DNA from 2 places in the Pararhizobium sp. LjRoot235 genome. Region 1 is predicted to be linked to the other one. Evidence: predicted binding sites of a transcription regulator. Region 1 holds the regulator's gene; the other holds the start of a gene.

What was found. Region 1 encodes PhoB, which activates phosphate uptake and scavenging genes when phosphate is short. Its sites were predicted from a motif close to TGTCATNNANCTGTCAT; they were not measured.
Region 2: a site for PhoB is predicted at 3,266-3,282, ahead of ACSQ2Z_RS01680 (NAD-glutamate dehydrogenase). Genes of this name have one in related genera too.

What each region holds. Positions count from the first base shown of each region.
Region 1 covers NZ_CAXUSP020000001.1:3,977,557-3,985,440, forward strand. The annotation lists gene argF (ornithine carbamoyltransferase) at 1-429, opposite strand, end outside; gene ACSQ2Z_RS19535 (aspartate aminotransferase family protein) at 476-1,675, opposite strand; gene ACSQ2Z_RS19540 (GcrA family cell cycle regulator) at 2,106-2,630, shown strand; gene phoB (phosphate regulon transcriptional regulator PhoB) at 2,698-3,381, opposite strand; gene phoU (phosphate signaling complex protein PhoU) at 3,500-4,210, opposite strand; gene pstB (phosphate ABC transporter ATP-binding protein PstB) at 4,289-5,104, opposite strand; gene pstA (phosphate ABC transporter permease PstA) at 5,117-6,439, opposite strand; gene pstC (phosphate ABC transporter permease subunit PstC) at 6,436-7,884, opposite strand, start outside.
Region 2 covers NZ_CAXUSP020000001.1:348,713-356,596, forward strand. The annotation lists gene ACSQ2Z_RS01680 (NAD-glutamate dehydrogenase) at 1-3,037, opposite strand, end outside; gene pdxY (pyridoxal kinase PdxY) at 3,324-4,199, shown strand; gene ACSQ2Z_RS01690 (carbonic anhydrase) at 4,399-5,040, shown strand; gene ACSQ2Z_RS01695 (lytic murein transglycosylase) at 5,208-6,029, opposite strand; gene ACSQ2Z_RS01700 (aspartate-semialdehyde dehydrogenase) at 6,253-7,287, opposite strand; gene ACSQ2Z_RS01705 (MFS transporter) at 7,776-7,884, shown strand, end outside.

The DNA of each region.
Region 1 (7,884 bases):
CTCCTCGAAGGTCATGATGTCGGCCATGATCTGGCAGGGATGTGTCGTGTCCGTCAGGCCGTTGATCACCGGTACGGTTGCATGCTCGGCAAGTTCGAGCAGCCGGGTGTGATCGGTCGTGCGGATCATGATGGCATCGACATAGCGCGACAGCACCTTGGCCGTGTCGCCGATGGTTTCGGCGCGGCCGAGCTGCATTTCGGTACCGGAGAGGAACAGTGTCTCGCCGCCGAGCTGGCGCATGCCGACATCGAAGGACACGCGCGTGCGGGTCGATGGCTTCTCGAAGATCATCGCCAGCATCTTGCCGGCAAGCGGCTTTTCGGCCGTGCCGGCCTTGGTGGCAGCCTTGCGGACGCGGGCGTCTTCGATGATCGCCCGCAGGTCGGCTGCCGTCATGGCAGAAAGATCGAGAAAGTGTCTGGCCATTTCTATTCAAAGTCCTGTGTTTTCAGCATGGGAAGGGGAACGTCGTTCAGGCCGAGGCCTTTCGTCGTTCCGCCGTCAGCTGTTCGGCCGCCCGCTCGAGCCGCGCCAAGCCTTCGCGAGCTTCCTCGGCCGTCGTTACCAGCGGCGGCAGCAGGCGGATGACGTTTTCACCCGCAGGCACGGCCAGAAGCCGCTCGGCGCGGATCGCCTTGAGCAGGTCTGCGGACGGTACCTTGGCCTTGATGCCGAGCATCAGGCCTTCGCCGCGGATTTCCTCGATGACATCGGGGAAACGATCGGCAAGCGAAGCGAGGCCCTGGCGGAAAACCAGCGCCACATCGCGGACATGCTGCAGGAAACCATCGGCCAGGACGATATCGAGAACGGCATTGCCCACAGCCATGGCCAGCGGATTGCCGCCATAGGTCGAGCCATGCGTTCCGGCGACCATGCCGGAAGCCGCATCCGCCGTCGCAAGGCAGGCACCGAGCGGAAAACCGCCGCCGATCCCCTTGGCGACGGCCATGATGTCGGGCGTGAGACCTGCCCATTCATAGGCAAACAGCTTGCCGGTCCGGCCGATGCCGCACTGGACCTCATCGAGGATCAGAAGCAAGCCGTATTCGTCGCACAGCGAGCGCACCTCCTGCAGGAATTCCTTCGGTACCGTGCGGATGCCACCCTCGCCCTGGATCGGCTCGATCAGGATCGCGGCGGTTTCCTCCGTGATGGCCGCTTTCAGCGCCGTCATGTCGTTGAACGGAACCTGATAGAAACCCGGCGCCTTCGGACCGAAACCCTCGAGATACTTTGCCTGACCGCCGGCCGCGATGGTCGCCAGCGTCCGGCCGTGAAAGGCGCCTTCGAAGGTAATGATGTGGAACTTTTCCGGATGCCCCTTGGAGAAGTGATAGCGCCGCGCGGTCTTGATCGCGCATTCCAGTGCTTCCGCACCCGAATTGGTGAAGAATACCTTGTCGGCAAAGGTGGCTTCAGTCAGCCGGCGGCTCAGGCTTTCCTGTCCGGGAACCTCATAGAGATTGGAGAGATGCCAGACCTTGTCCGCCTGCTCCTTCAGCGCCGAAACGAGGTGCGGATGGGCATGGCCGAGCGAATTGACCGCGACACCGGCGGCAAAATCGAGATAGCGCGTGCCATCCTCCGCAACCAGCCAGACGCCTTCGCCGCGCTCAAACCGCAAGGGGGCGCGGGCATATGTGTCATAAAGCGGCGTGGCATCGGCCATGGCGCATGTCTCCTCAATCATCACGGTGATTGTTTCGGTTGGCTCAGCTCGGACTGAGGTCAGCCCTTAAAAAATCAAAATGCCGCCTCGCGGCGGCAAAATCACTATCTTCATTTCGCACCGCAATGTCAACAAAAGCCGGCAATTTGCGGCAATTCACGCCGCCATCGCGACATCGATTTTTTTGACCGCACGCTCTTGCAAAAATGCCACGCATGCCAAGCAAGTTGGGGAAAACTCGAAAATCGATTCGCTCGGATTCCGGGGACTCTTGTCAGCGAGTCCCCCTACCTCTACCTTAACAACTAATTACTAGAACGCATGCGGCGGACCTAGTCACCAAAAGAGTTATCGCGTTTCAGCCTCGGAGTCCGTCCGGGGTACGGTGGAGGATTCGACCATCACCAACGCTGTGAATGGAGAAAAGACCATGAACTGGACTGACGAGCGGGTCGAGAAACTCAAGAAGTTGTGGTCAGAAGGATTGAGCGCGAGCCAGATCGCCGCGCAGCTCGGCGGCGTCAGCCGAAACGCGGTCATCGGCAAGGTGCACCGGCTTTGCCTGCCCGGCCGTGCCAAGGCTGGCGGCAGCACGGCAACCACCGCCCGCGCCAAGCGTCCGGCGACATCCGCACCGCGCGCGCCGAACTACGCTGCGCGCGTCACCAACCGCACCGTGACACGCACCACGGGCGCCACCGTCATGAAGGAAGAGGTGGAAATCGACGCCATTGAGGACCAGTACGTCGCACCGGTCAGCAACGTGGTCGTGCCGATGTCCCGCCGCCTGGCGCTGACGCAGCTTACGGACCGCACCTGCAAGTGGCCGATCGGCGACCCGATGAAGGAAGAGTTTCATTTCTGCGGCAATGACTCGCCCGATACATCGCCCTACTGCACCTTCCACGCAAAGCTGGCCTATCAGCCTTCCGGCGAACGCCGTCGGGCTCGGTGAACGCCGCAAACCACTAAACATAAAAAGGGGCCGGCCGGCCCCTTTTCCGTGTTTCACTCAAGTGCAGTCAGCTTTCCAGGGAATAGCCCGCGCCTCGCACGGTGCGGATCACATCCTGCATGTTGGAGAAGTTCAGCGCCTTGCGCAGGCGGCCGACATGGACGTCGACGGTGCGCTCGTCGACATAGATGTCGTGGCCCCAGACGCCGTCGAGCAGCTGCGAGCGCGAAAAGACGCGGCCGGGCGAGGTCATGAAGAATTCCAAGAGCCGGAACTCGGTCGGTCCGAGGCGGACCTCGCGGGTCTTGCGGTGAACGCGGTGGGTTTCGCGATCGAGCTCGATATCGCCGCATTTCAGCAGCGTCGACAGCACTTCCGGCTTCGCGCGCCGCAGCATCGCCTTCACCCGCGCCATCAGCTCCGGCGTCGAGAACGGCTTGACCACATAGTCGTCAGCGCCCGTGGCAAGGCCGCGGACCCGCTCGCTCTCTTCACCGCGTGCCGTTAGCATGATGATCGGCAGGCGCTCGGTTTCGGAGCGTTGACGAAGCCTGCGGCACAACTCGATGCCGGAGACGCCCGGCAGCATCCAGTCGAGGATCAGGAGATCCGGCAGGCGCTCCTGCAGCCGGATTTCCGCTTCGTCGCCGCGGTTGATCGTATCGACTTCAAAGCCTTCGGCCTCAAGATTGTAACGCAGGAGAACGCTCAGCGCTTCCTCGTCTTCGACAACGGCAATTCTTGGCAGCATGCGGTCTCAACTCCTTGACGCCTTGCCCTCATTGCAAGGGGCTCGTCCGGCGGCCCGAAAGCCGTCGGGCAGTCAAATGCCTAGATTTCACTTACCTATTTCCGATCCGGCGCGGCGATCAGTTGCCGATCGCGCCGACGGTATTGGCGGTATCGTCCTTCGGACGTTCCCCGGCCGGCTGGGAGCCGGTCGCCATGTAATAGATCGTTTCGGCGACATTTGTCGCATGGTCGCCGATGCGTTCGATATTCTTGGCGCAGAACAGAAGATGCGTGCACGGCGTGATGTTGCGCGGATCTTCCATCATGTAGGTCAGGAGCTCGCGAAACAGCGACGTGTAGATCGCATCGATTTCATTGTCCCGCTCACGGATGCTGTTGGCCTTTTCCGGCGACCGCGACGCATAGACATCGAGCACTTCCTTCAGCTGCATCAGCGCGAGTTCGGCCAGGTGCTCCAGCCCGCGAGCCAGCTGCCGCGGCAAGCTGGCGCTCGAAACGGCGATCACCCGCTTGGCCGTGTTCTTCCCGAGATCGCCGACACGCTCAAGATCGGCAGCAATACGGATGGAGCCCATCAGTTCGCGCAGGTCGGATGCGACCGGCTGGCGTCTTGCGATGGTGACGATCACCTTCTCGCCGATCTGGCGTTCGGCCTCATCCATGATGGCGTCGTCGGAGATGACCTTCTGGGCGAGCGCGAGGTCCGCGTTGACCAGTGCCCGCACGGATTCGGCGACCATCTGCTCGGCAAGGCCGCCCATCTCGGAGATGCGCCGGTTCAGGTATTTGAGATCTTCGTCATAGACGGAAGCAATGTGCGTGGACATGATCGTTTTTCCTTGTGTTCATGGTCCCGGTTCAAAGCGCGCCACCGCTCCCTACATCGGAAAGCGGCAAGATATGCGTCAGCCGAAGCGGCCCATGATGTAATCCTGGGTGCGCTGGTCATCCGGATTGGTGAACATCTTGTCGGTATCGTTCTCCTCGACCAGATTGCCGAGATGGAACATGGCGGTGCGTTGCGAAACGCGTGCCGCCTGCTGCATCGAGTGGGTAACGATGACGATGGTGAAGTTGGTGCGCAGTTCGTGGATCAGTTCCTCGACTTTGGCGGTCGCAATCGGGTCCAGAGCCGAGCAGGGTTCGTCCATCAGGATGACTTCCGGGCTGACGGCAACGGCGCGCGCAATACACAGACGCTGCTGCTGACCGCCGGAGAGACCAGTGCCCGGCTCATGCAGGCGATCCTTCACCTCGTTCCACAGACCTGCCTTATGCAGGCTGGTTTCGACGATCTGGTCGAATTCGGCCTTGGAGCGCGCCAGGCCATGGATCTTCGGGCCGTAGGAAACATTCTCGTAGATCGACTTCGGGAACGGGTTCGGCTTCTGGAAGACCATGCCGACGCGTGCCCGCAGTTCGACCACGTCGATGGCCGGATCGTAGATATCCTCCTCGTCAAGCGTGATCTTGCCGGTGACCCGGCAGTTGTCGATCGTATCGTTCATGCGGTTCAGCGTGCGCAGGAAGGTCGACTTGCCGCAGCCGGACGGGCCGATCAGAGCCGTGACTGTGTTTTCACGAACGTTGAGGTTCACGTCGAAAAGAGCGCGCTTCTCGCCGTAATAGACCGACACGTCCTTGCCGTTCATCTTGAAGGGAACAGTGTTCATTTTCTGATCCAGCGCCTTTTCAACTGCTGCTTCTGACATCATGTTCATGTTCTTACCTCACTACCAGCGTCGCTCAAAGCGACGCCGCAACAGGATTGCGCCAAGATTCATGACCACGAGGAAGATCAAAAGGATGATGATCGCGCCCGAGGTCCGTTCGACAAATGCACGTTCGGCTTCATTGGCCCACATGTAGATCTGCACGGGCAATGCGGTAGACGGGTCCATCGGCGAGCCGGGAAAATCGACGACGAAGGCCACCATGCCGATCAGGAGCAGCGGCGCCGTTTCGCCGAGCGCGTGCGCCAGACCGATGATCGTGCCCGTCAGCACGCCTGGCATGGCGAGCGGCAACACGTGGTGGAAGATGGTCTGCATCTTCGAGGCGCCGAGGCCGAGGGCAGCCGCGCGGATCGAGGGCGGCACGGCCTTCAGCGCCGCACGCGTGGCGATAATGATCGTCGGAAGGGTCATCAGCGTCAGCACCAGGCCGCCGACCAGCGCTGCCGAGCGCGGCATGCCGGCGAAGTTGATGAAGATCGACAGGCCAAGCAGACCGTAGACGATCGAGGGGACGGCGGCGAGATTGTTGATGTTGACCTCAATGAGGTCCGTCAGCCGGTTTTTTGGCGCGAACTCTTCGAGGTAGATGGACGCGGCGACGCCGATCGGCAGCGCCAACACAAGTACGATCAGCATCATGTAGAGCGAGCCGAGGGCTGCCACACCGATGCCTGCTGCTTCCGGGCGGCTGGAGGCGCCGAAGGTGAAGATGCCGGTGTTGAAGTCCTTCGTCAGGGCACCGCTATCGGTGAGCGTCTTCATCCAGGCGATCTGCTGGTCGTTGACCTTGCGCTTGGTTTCATCGATCTTGAGGTCGATCTGGCCCTTGTTGGCACTGTCGATATTGCCTTCGGCCAGCAGCGGCACGTTCACCGTGGTGCCGATTACCGACGGATTGGCAATGACGATGTCGCGCAGTTGGGTGCGGGCACTGGCCGAAACCATTTCCGTTGCCTTCTTGACCAGGGCGCGGTTGGCCGGATCGATGCCCAGTGCCTTGACGAGGGCGTCGCGCACCAACAGCGGATAGTTGGCCGTCATCAGCTTCGTCGGCTTAGTCGCTCGCTCGTTCTTCGGATCGATGACCTTTTCGGCAAACTCGATCGGCAGTGTGATCGTCGTCTGCTGGAAGGCCGTGTAGCCGTTCGAAATGACCGTCCAGAGAAGGACGAACAGGAAGAACAGGCCGGTGAGGATCGCCGCCACGCCATAGGCACGGAAGCGGCGTTCGGCGGCGTAGCGGCGCTTGATGCCGATATCGCGTTTGGCTACAGCGGGGCGCACGGAGGCGGGGGACGAAGAGGAAACGATCTCGGTCATTCGTACTGTTCCCGATATTTGCGCACAATGTAGAGTGCATAGATGTTGAGGCCGAGCGTGATGCAGAACAGCGTGATGCCAAGCGCGAAAGCCACCAGCGTCTGCGGCGAGTTGAACTCGAGGTCGCCGGTCAGCTGATTGACGATCTTGACGGTCACCGTCGTCATCGCCTCGAAGGGATTGAGCTGCATGCGCGCGGCAACACCGGCGGCAAGCACCACGATCATGGTTTCACCGACGGCACGCGATGCGGTCAGGAGCAACGCGCCGACGATGCCCGGGAGCGCTGCCGGCAGAACGACCTTCTTGATCGTTTCCGACCGGGTGGCGCCCAGCCCGAGCGAGCCATCGCGCAGGGCACGCGGCACCTGCGTAATGATGTCATCGGAAAGTGAGGACACGAACGGGATCAGCATGACGCCCATGACGATACCGGCCGTCAGCACGCTCTGCGCCTGAATGAAGGAGACGTAGTTGCCGGTAACGAGCCCATTCAGCTGGGCGGAAATATCGCGCAGGAACGGGCCGACAGTGACCAGGGCGAAGAAGCCGTAGACGATGGTCGGGATACCGGCGAGGATTTCGAGCAGCGGCTTGGCCGTCGAGCGGATCGCAGGCCGCGCATATTCGGACATATAGATCGCCGCGAAGAGGCCGATCGGTACTGCAAACAGCATGGCGACGAAAGCGATATAGAGCGTGCCTGCGAGGAGCGGCAAGAGGCCGAACTGGCCCTGCGTCGCCTCGCTGCCGGCGGCGGCGAAACGCGGGTCCCAGACCGTGCCGAAGAAGAAGCTGGCCGGCGAGACCGAATTGAAGAAACGGATCGCTTCCGACAGCATCGAGCCGACGATGCCGATCGTCGTCAGGATCGCGATCGACGAGGCAAGCATCAGAGTCCAGAGCATGACGCGCTCGACCTGGTTGCGAGCGCGGAAGGGGGCGGAGATGCCGCGCAGCGCGAAGATGGCGCCGGCAACCGAGATCAGGAGAACCACGACCGCCATGACGATGCGGCTTGTCGAGATCATTGCATTGAACTGGGTGGCGGATTTGATCATGTAGGATTCGCCGTCGCCGGCAAGCGGAACACCCTTTGCCGCCAGCACGTCGCGCAAATCGGCGGAGCCATTGTTGAGCGCGGCCAATTCCGCGTCATCCAGCAGGTTCAAACCGTTGGCGACAGACTTTACCTGGCCGAGTGCGAGTTCGGTGGTCGCCGCGCCCTGGCTGAGCACCGCTTCCGGAAGGCCGCCGCGCACGCTGCTGTCGATATAGGCGGGTGCTGCAATGGCCCAGACGCCAAGAACAATCGCTGCCGGGATGATCGCACAGATAGCCGCGTAGGTGCCGTGATATCCGGGAAGGGAATGAAGGACAGAAAGCTTGCCGTTCGTGGTGGCAATTGCCCGGGCGCGTCCGGCGAGAAAGGCCGCAAAGCCGAT
Region 2 (7,884 bases), 3.6 Mb from region 1:
GCTCGGCAAAGGAGCGGTCGGTATCCGGGTCAGGATCGATGAAGATGTCGCGATGGTCGAAGGCAGCGATCAGCCGGATTTTTTCCGAAAGCAGCATGCCGTTGCCGAAGACGTCGCCGGACATGTCGCCGACGCCGGCAACGGTGAAGGGCGTTGTCTGGATGTCGGTGTCCATCTCGCGGAAATGCCGTTTGACGGTTTCCCAAGCACCGCGCGCGGTGATGCCCATCTTCTTGTGGTCGTATCCGGCAGAGCCGCCGGAGGCAAAGGCATCGTCCAGCCAGAAGCCCGCTTCCTGCGCAAGCCCGTTGGCGGTGTCAGAGAAGGTCGCGGTGCCCTTGTCGGCGGCGACGACGAAATACGGGTCGTCACCGTCAAGCCGCAGCGTGTCGGCCGGGGGCACGACATCCTGGCCAACAATGTTGTCGGTGATCGACAGCAACGTGCGAATATAGGTCTTGTAGGCCTCGGTTCCGACCTTGAAGATCTCGTCTCGGCTGCCGCCCACCGGCAGCTGCTTCGGATAGAAGCCGCCTTTGGCGCCGACCGGTACGATGACGGCGTTCTTCACCTGCTGCGCCTTGACCAGGCCGAGCACCTCGGTGCGATAGTCCTGCGAGCGATCCGACCAGCGCAGGCCGCCGCGCGCCACCTTGCCGAAGCGCAGGTGCACGCCCTCGACTTCGGTGCCGTAGACGAAGATTTCGCGGAACGGGCGCGGCTCGGGCAGACCGTCGAGGATTTTCGGATCGAGCTTGAAGGCGAGCATCGCTTTCGGATTGCCGTTTGTATCTCGCTGGAAATAATTGGTGCGCAACGTCGCCGTGATGGCATTGACGTAGCGGCGCAGGATCTGGTCTTCGTCGAGGCTGGGGACCGCGTTCAACGCCTGCTCGATCGCCGCCGAGAGCGCCGCCATGCGCTTCGTTCGCGGCTTGTCGTCGAGCGAGGGGTCCAGGCGGGTGACGAAGAGCTTGAAGATGTCGGCAGCGATAGCCGGATACTTGTTCAGGGTCTCGGCAATATAGCCTTGGGAATAGGTGATGCCGGTCTGGCGCAGGTAGCGCGCATAGGCCCGCAGAACGGTCACTTCGCGGGCCGTCAGGCCGGCAAGCATGATCAGCCGGTTGAAGTTGTCATCCTCGATCAGGCCGTTCCAGACAGCGAGGTAAGCCTCTTCCAGCATCGCGGCGCACTTGTCGAGGTTGAGTATGTGCCCGTCCCGATGGACCAGTTCCATATCGTGCAGAACGACGAGGCGCTGTCCGCTCGCAACGTCGGTGACGGCGATATCATGCGTCTGTTCGCTGATCACCCGGAAGCCGAGATTTTCAAGCAGCGGAACACGATGGGAGAGCGACACCGGTTCGCTGGCGTGGAAGATCTTCAGCTCGAGAGCTCCCGGTGCCTTGCCGCGCTTCTGATAGAAGGCGATGCGGATGGGGTCGGTGGGCAGGCAGGCCGCGATATCATCGAGGTCGGCATAAGCTTCGGCCGGCGTGAACGCCACCTGGTAGGCTTCGTTGACGCTGATCGCGACGCCCTCGTGGCGGGCCAAGAGGTCGAACCGGTCGATCCAGCGCGTGACGATATCGCGCACCGCATCTTCCAGCTTTGCCTGCGGCACACGGGGCGTCTTGCCGGCGTAGCGCCCGATAATGAAATGGACGCGTGCCAGGCCGCCTTCCGGAAAGGCTGGATAGTAGGCGGAAACACGGCCGTCATAGATGGTTTTCAGGTAGTTGCCGATCTTTTCGCGGACATCCGAATCATATTGCTCGCGCGGCACATAGACGATTACCGAAACAAACCGATCGAAATGATCGATACGCGGCAGAACCCGGATTCGCGGCCGGTCGGCGAGTTCGTTGATCTGTTCGCAGAAGCTTGCGAGCAATCCGACATCGATCTGGAACAGGTCGTCGCGCGGATAGGATTCCAGCGTGTTGGCAAGCATCTTGCCGGAATGGCTCTGCGGATCGTAGCCGAAATGATCGACGATCTTCTCCACTTTGAAGCGCAACAACGGAATTTCCGCTGCCGGCCGCGTATAGGCGCTGGAGGTGAAGAGGCCAACAATGCGCAACTCGCCGGTGACGTTGCCCGCCTCGTCGAAACGCTTGACGCCGATATAGTCCATATAAGCGCGGCGGTGGACGACCGATTTCACATTCGCCTTGGTAACGATCAGGAAATCAGGTCCGTTGAGGAAAGCGAGGATTTCCGGCGTCGTCAGTACCGCGTCCTTGCCCTGGCGCAGGACACGAACATCCGGATTGGAGAGAATGCCGAGCCCCCGGCCCTTGCCGCGTTCGACCACGGCGCTATCCCCCTTGCCCGAATAGGTGTATTCGCGCATGCCAAGGAAAGTGAAATTGTTATCGCGCAGCCAGCGCAGGAAGGCCAGCGTTTCTTCACGGTCGTTCTTCCTGCGCGAGGGAGCGTGGTTTTCTAGTTCGTTCATCGCCTGGTCGAGCAGGGCCGTCATCTGCTTCCAATCGCCAACCGCGTGATGTACTTGCGAAAGGACATTGCCGACCCGTGCTTTGAGGTCCTCCGCCTCCGTATCGCTCAGCTTGGAGAGATGAATCTGGATATGGCTGACGCGCGAGGCGGGATCGCTCTTTTCTTCCGGATCGAAGATCTTAGCCGGTTTTCCAGCTTCGAGAACCAGGATAGGATGCACGGCAAGATGAATGTCGCGGTGGGTGGCGGTGACCTCGCCCATGATCGAATCGTACAGGAACGGCATGTTGCGGTCAGTAACGGACAGGATTGATACGTCCGTTCCGCTGGGCGTGACGCCATCGACCGATTCAACGGTGATGATCGGACGGTCGTTTTCGCTCCGGCGCACTTCCTTGAGGGCATGTGCTGCCGTCAGCGCCAGCATCTCCGGTGTATATTGATCGAGATCGTCATGGCTTGCCCGCCGGAAAAGGATCTCCGGCGACAACATTGTCAGCCCGAGCGCCTTGCCGGCTTCGTTCACAACGTCGAAATGCCGGTCTCGTTTTGGATTATATTTGGCGCCCATGGCAGTCTCTCCCCGCAATCACCATTTTTGCCGAACCTAACAGAAGAATGGCTGTTGGCGACTGTTTTTGTGGATGTTTTTCGCTCATTTTGAGCGAATTCGGAATGGATTCATGAAAATTTGGGAGAAAATGCACCAATTTTGAAATTAAATCGGTTGTATCCGCTGTGCGATCCTGCTTATCCATTGGACGGCGAAAGGCGCTTTTTCATCTTTTCCTGGTCACGGTTGACAGCGGCATGACTGTTGGGCGATCTGAGGGTGTCGAAATAGCGGAAAAACATGAATGTCCGAGCCTGCACCCGGCGCCGTCATCGTCATTTCAAGCCATGTGATTCGCGGTTCCGTCGGCAATCGCGCCGCGGTCTTTGCGCTTGAGATGCTGGGTTATCCGGTCTGGGCTGTGCCGACGGTCATCCTGCCCTGGCATCCGGGCCATGGCCCCTCGACCCGGGTGACGGTGGGTGAGGACGATTTCAACAGCCTGATCGATGACCTCATCCGGGCGCCATGGACAGGTGAAGTCCGCGCCATTCTCTCCGGCTATCTCGGGGCAACTCATCAAGCGGAAGGGATCGCGCGGCTCGTCGAGGCGCTGAGGAAGAAAAATCCCGACCTTTTCTATGCCTGCGATCCGGTGATGGGCGATGCCGGCGGCCTTTATGTGCCCGAGGCAACCGCGATCGCGATGCGCGACAGGCTTTTGCCGCTGGCGTCGCTTGCTACGCCCAACCGGTTCGAACTGTCCTGGCTCTGCGGTGTTCCGCTTGAAACCAACGCCGCCATTCTTGAGGCTGCCCTGGCGCTCGGGCCGCCGCGCATGCTGGTCACTTCGGCAATCGGGATGATGCACGGCAGCACCGGCAATCTTTATCTCTCCGGCAATCATGCGCTGCTTGCCGAGCACCGCCTGATCGACAATCCCCCCAATGGCACAGGTGACCTCTTGGCGGCGCTGTTCGTCGCCCGGCTTCTGGAAGGGCTCAAGGAAGAGCGGGCGTTGCAACTGGCGACGGCGAGCGTCTTCGAGATCCTCGCCCGCACCGGCAAACGGGGCGCCGATGAACTGACGCTCGAGCGCGATGCTTCCAGCCTGGCAACGCCGATGGCAATGGTCCAGATGCGGCGGTTGATTCATCCGAGCCAGAAACGGCGCTCTTGATGAAGCTTGCCATCCCCTGCCCAGGCCGAATAAACCGGTCGGAACCCCTAAGAAATGATATGGAGATTTCACGGATGTCACCGGCGCCGCCGTCTGCCGAAAATTTGCATGTGCGCGGCGCGCAAAGGCTGTGTCCCACAGGCGGCGAGCGTGCAATGTACATCCCAATTGTCTTAAATAGTCGGAGTGATCGAGCACCATGCAGCGTTTTCCGGACCATCTGCTGAACGGCTACAACAACTTCATGAGCCGGCGTTTCAACGAGCAGCAGCAGCGCTACAAGGCGCTCGCCGAAACCGGACAGCAGCCGCAAACCCTCGTCATTGCCTGTTGTGACAGCCGCGCAGCACCTGAGACCGTGTTCGACAGCGGCCCCGGAGAGCTTTTCGTCGTCCGCAACGTCGCCAACATGATGCCGCCCTACGAGCCGGACGGTCACTATCATTCGACCTCCGCTGCCCTCGAGTTTGCCGTTCAGGTGCTGAAGGTCCGCGATATCGTCGTCATGGGTCACGGCCGTTGCGGCGGCATCAAGGCGGCGCTTGATCTCGATGCCGGGCCGCTGTCGCCCGGGGATTTTATCGGTCGCTGGATGCATCTCCTGAAACCTGCCGCCGAACAGATCCAGAGCAACGACATCATGACCGCAGCCGAGCGCCAGCGGGCACTGGAGCGCGTCTCGATCCGCAATTCCATCGCCAACCTACGGACCTTCCCTTGCGTCCAGATTCTCGAACAGCGCGGCAAGCTGCATCTGCACGGCGCCTGGTTCGACATTTCCACGGGCGAACTCTGGGTGATGGATGCCAAGACCGGCGATTTCGCCCGGCCGGGGATGTGACGGACTTTGGCGGCACTTTCGCCTCCGTCATCCTCGGGCGAGCAAAGCGAGTTCCGGGGATCCAGGAGAGAAATTTGATTGCTCGGAGGCGAAGCCCCATCCCAAACAAAAAACCGCAGCCTGGCTTCCCAAGCTGCGGATGATTTCCTTCCGAAACGGCACCGTTATCAGTCGCCGTCGATTTCCGCGCCGATGATGGCGATCGCCTGCTGGTAGACGCTGGCGGCGTTCCAGCCCTGGATCGCGCCGAAATTGCCCTCGCCCGGCTGATAGCCGCCGCCGGCGTTCCAGCCGTGGCCGCGCAGGAAGTTGGCGGTCGAGAAAAGCGCGTCCGCCTTGGAGCGAACCATGTCGATGTGGCCGTTGCCGTCGCCATCGACACCGAACGTCAGCACGTTGGCCGGCAGGAATTGCGTCTGGCCGATTTCGCCGTGGGCGGCGCCATGCGCGTCCGGGCTCAGGTCGCCGCGCTGCACGAGATTAAGCGCCGCATAAAGCTGGTCAGTGAAATAGTCGGAGCGCCGGCAGTCATAGGCGAGGGTCGAGACGGCCGACAGGGTGTGTTCCTTGCCCATGAAGCCGCCGAAGCCGGTTTCCATGCCCCAGATGGCGATGATTGGGCCGGCCGGCACGCCGTAGCGGCTTTCGATCGCGTTGAAGAGGGCAGCGTTCTGCGCCTTCATCTTCTTGCCGCGCGAAATGATCGCCTGGCCGCCGCGTTTCTGCATGAACTGGTCGAGCGACAGCTTGAAGCTCTTCTGGCCGCGGTCGGCGCGGATCGTCGCCTTGTTGTAGTTGACGTTGGCAAAAGCCTTGTTGAGTACGGACTGGCTGATGCCCTGGCTTGCAGCCTCGCCCTTGAAATCCTCCACCCAGGTCTCGAAGCCGCCTGCATTGTTGCCGCATTGCGCTGCCGCTGCGGTGGCGGGCAGAATTGACGCCACCATGATTGCCGTGAAACCTGCCAGTACGCGCCTTGCCTTGTGCATGTAAAAACCCCGTGAGCGCCCGAATTCAAATTTGATGTCCGCAAAATGCCCGTCTTTGCGGGGCCTGTCATGATTCTGGCGCAGTATGGAGAGGGCCGTGTTTCACGTGAATCCTCCCACAAATGAGCACAATATCGCGGCAGACTGTCGTTACGAAAGAAGCCCCGCATCCCTCTAACGGATCATGCGGGGCTTTTATTGGTTAAAACCTTATATTTCCTGATCAGGCAGCCTGCTTCTTCGCCTTGATCAGGCCGCGATTGACGAGAAGCTCGGCGATCTGGATGGCGTTGAGGGCTGCACCCTTGCGCAGGTTGTCGGAAACCACCCAGATGTTGAGGCCGTTCTCGACGGTCGCGTCTTCACGGATGCGCGAGATATAGGTTGCGTCTTCACCGGCCGATTCGTAAGGCGTGATGTAGCCGCCGTTCTCGTGCTTGTCGATGACGAGGCAACCCGGGGCTTCACGCAGGATGTCGCGGGCCTGGTCGGCGCTGATCTCGTTCTCGAATTCGATGTTGACCGATTCCGAGTGGCCGATGAAGACCGGAACGCGCACGGCCGTGCAGGTCACCTTGATCTTCGGGTCGAGCATCTTCTTGGTCTCGGCCAGAACCTTCCATTCTTCCTTCGTGTAGCCGTCTTCCATGAACACGTCGATGTGCGGGATGACGTTGAAGGCGATGCGCTTGGTGAACTTCTTGCTCTCGACCGGATCGGCGACGAAGACGGCGCGGGTCTGGTTGAACAGTTCGTCCATGCCCTCCTTGCCGGCGCCGGATACCGACTGGTAGGTCGAGACCACAACACGCTTGATCTTGGCGAAATCATGCAGCGGCTTCAGCGCGACGACGAGCTGGGCGGTCGAGCAATTCGGGTTGGCGATGATGTTGCGCTTGGAAAACTGGGTGATAGCGTCCGGGTTTACTTCCGGAACGATCAGCGGCACGTCCTGGTCATAGCGCCAGGCGGACGAGTTGTCGATGACGACGCAGCCCTGCGCACCGATCTTCGGCGACCACTTCAGCGACACGGCGCCGCCGGCCGACATCAGGCAAATGTCGGTGTCGGAGAAATCGTAGTTCTCGAGGTTCTTCACCTTCAGCGTCTTGTCGCCGAAGGAGACTTCCGTGCCTTGGCTGCGGGCCGAAGCGAGCGCCACGACTTCGTCGACCGGGAAGCCGCGTTCGGAAAGGATGTTCAGCATTTCGCGGCCGACACTTCCAGTCGCACCTGCTACGGCAATCTTGAAACCCATTGTCTTTGCTCTCTTTCTCATTCTCTCCGCAGGCTTTGGGGAGAAACCCGCCGGCCAGTGGCGCGGGCTTCGGGTCCCCGGCCAAACCGGGGAGAGCGCGGGTGGGCCAGAGACGTCAGACGGTTTTCGTCGTTGTTTTGGCCGTTGATTTGGAAAAAATAGTGAAGGAGCGAACCCGCCCGGCAACGAATGCCGGGGCGATCAGCGCAGCGATGGAAGTCCCAAAACGGTGCATGGCGCGGTCCCTTTTCCGCTGTTGCTCATACTGGCTTTTGTCGCGGAGTCAACAGAAAGCTGAAAGTTCCGCGCATTCCCGCCCGCCCGCGCCATGCCGTCTCATTCGACTAAAGTCATAATCCCAAAGCATCTCTGCCGCCTTCAGGCCTTTTCTGCCATTTTGTCGCCATGGCGCACTTCGCTTCGGATCAGGGAGGATTTGGAGCAAATCAGGTGCGTACAAGCCGTTGTTGAAGTGGAGGACAACCGAAATGGCAGATATTGTAGCAGTGGGCAGAGCCAAGGCCGCCCCCATGACAGGCGAGCAGAAGAAGGTGATTTTCGCCTCTTCGCTCGGCACGATCTTCGAGTGGTACGATT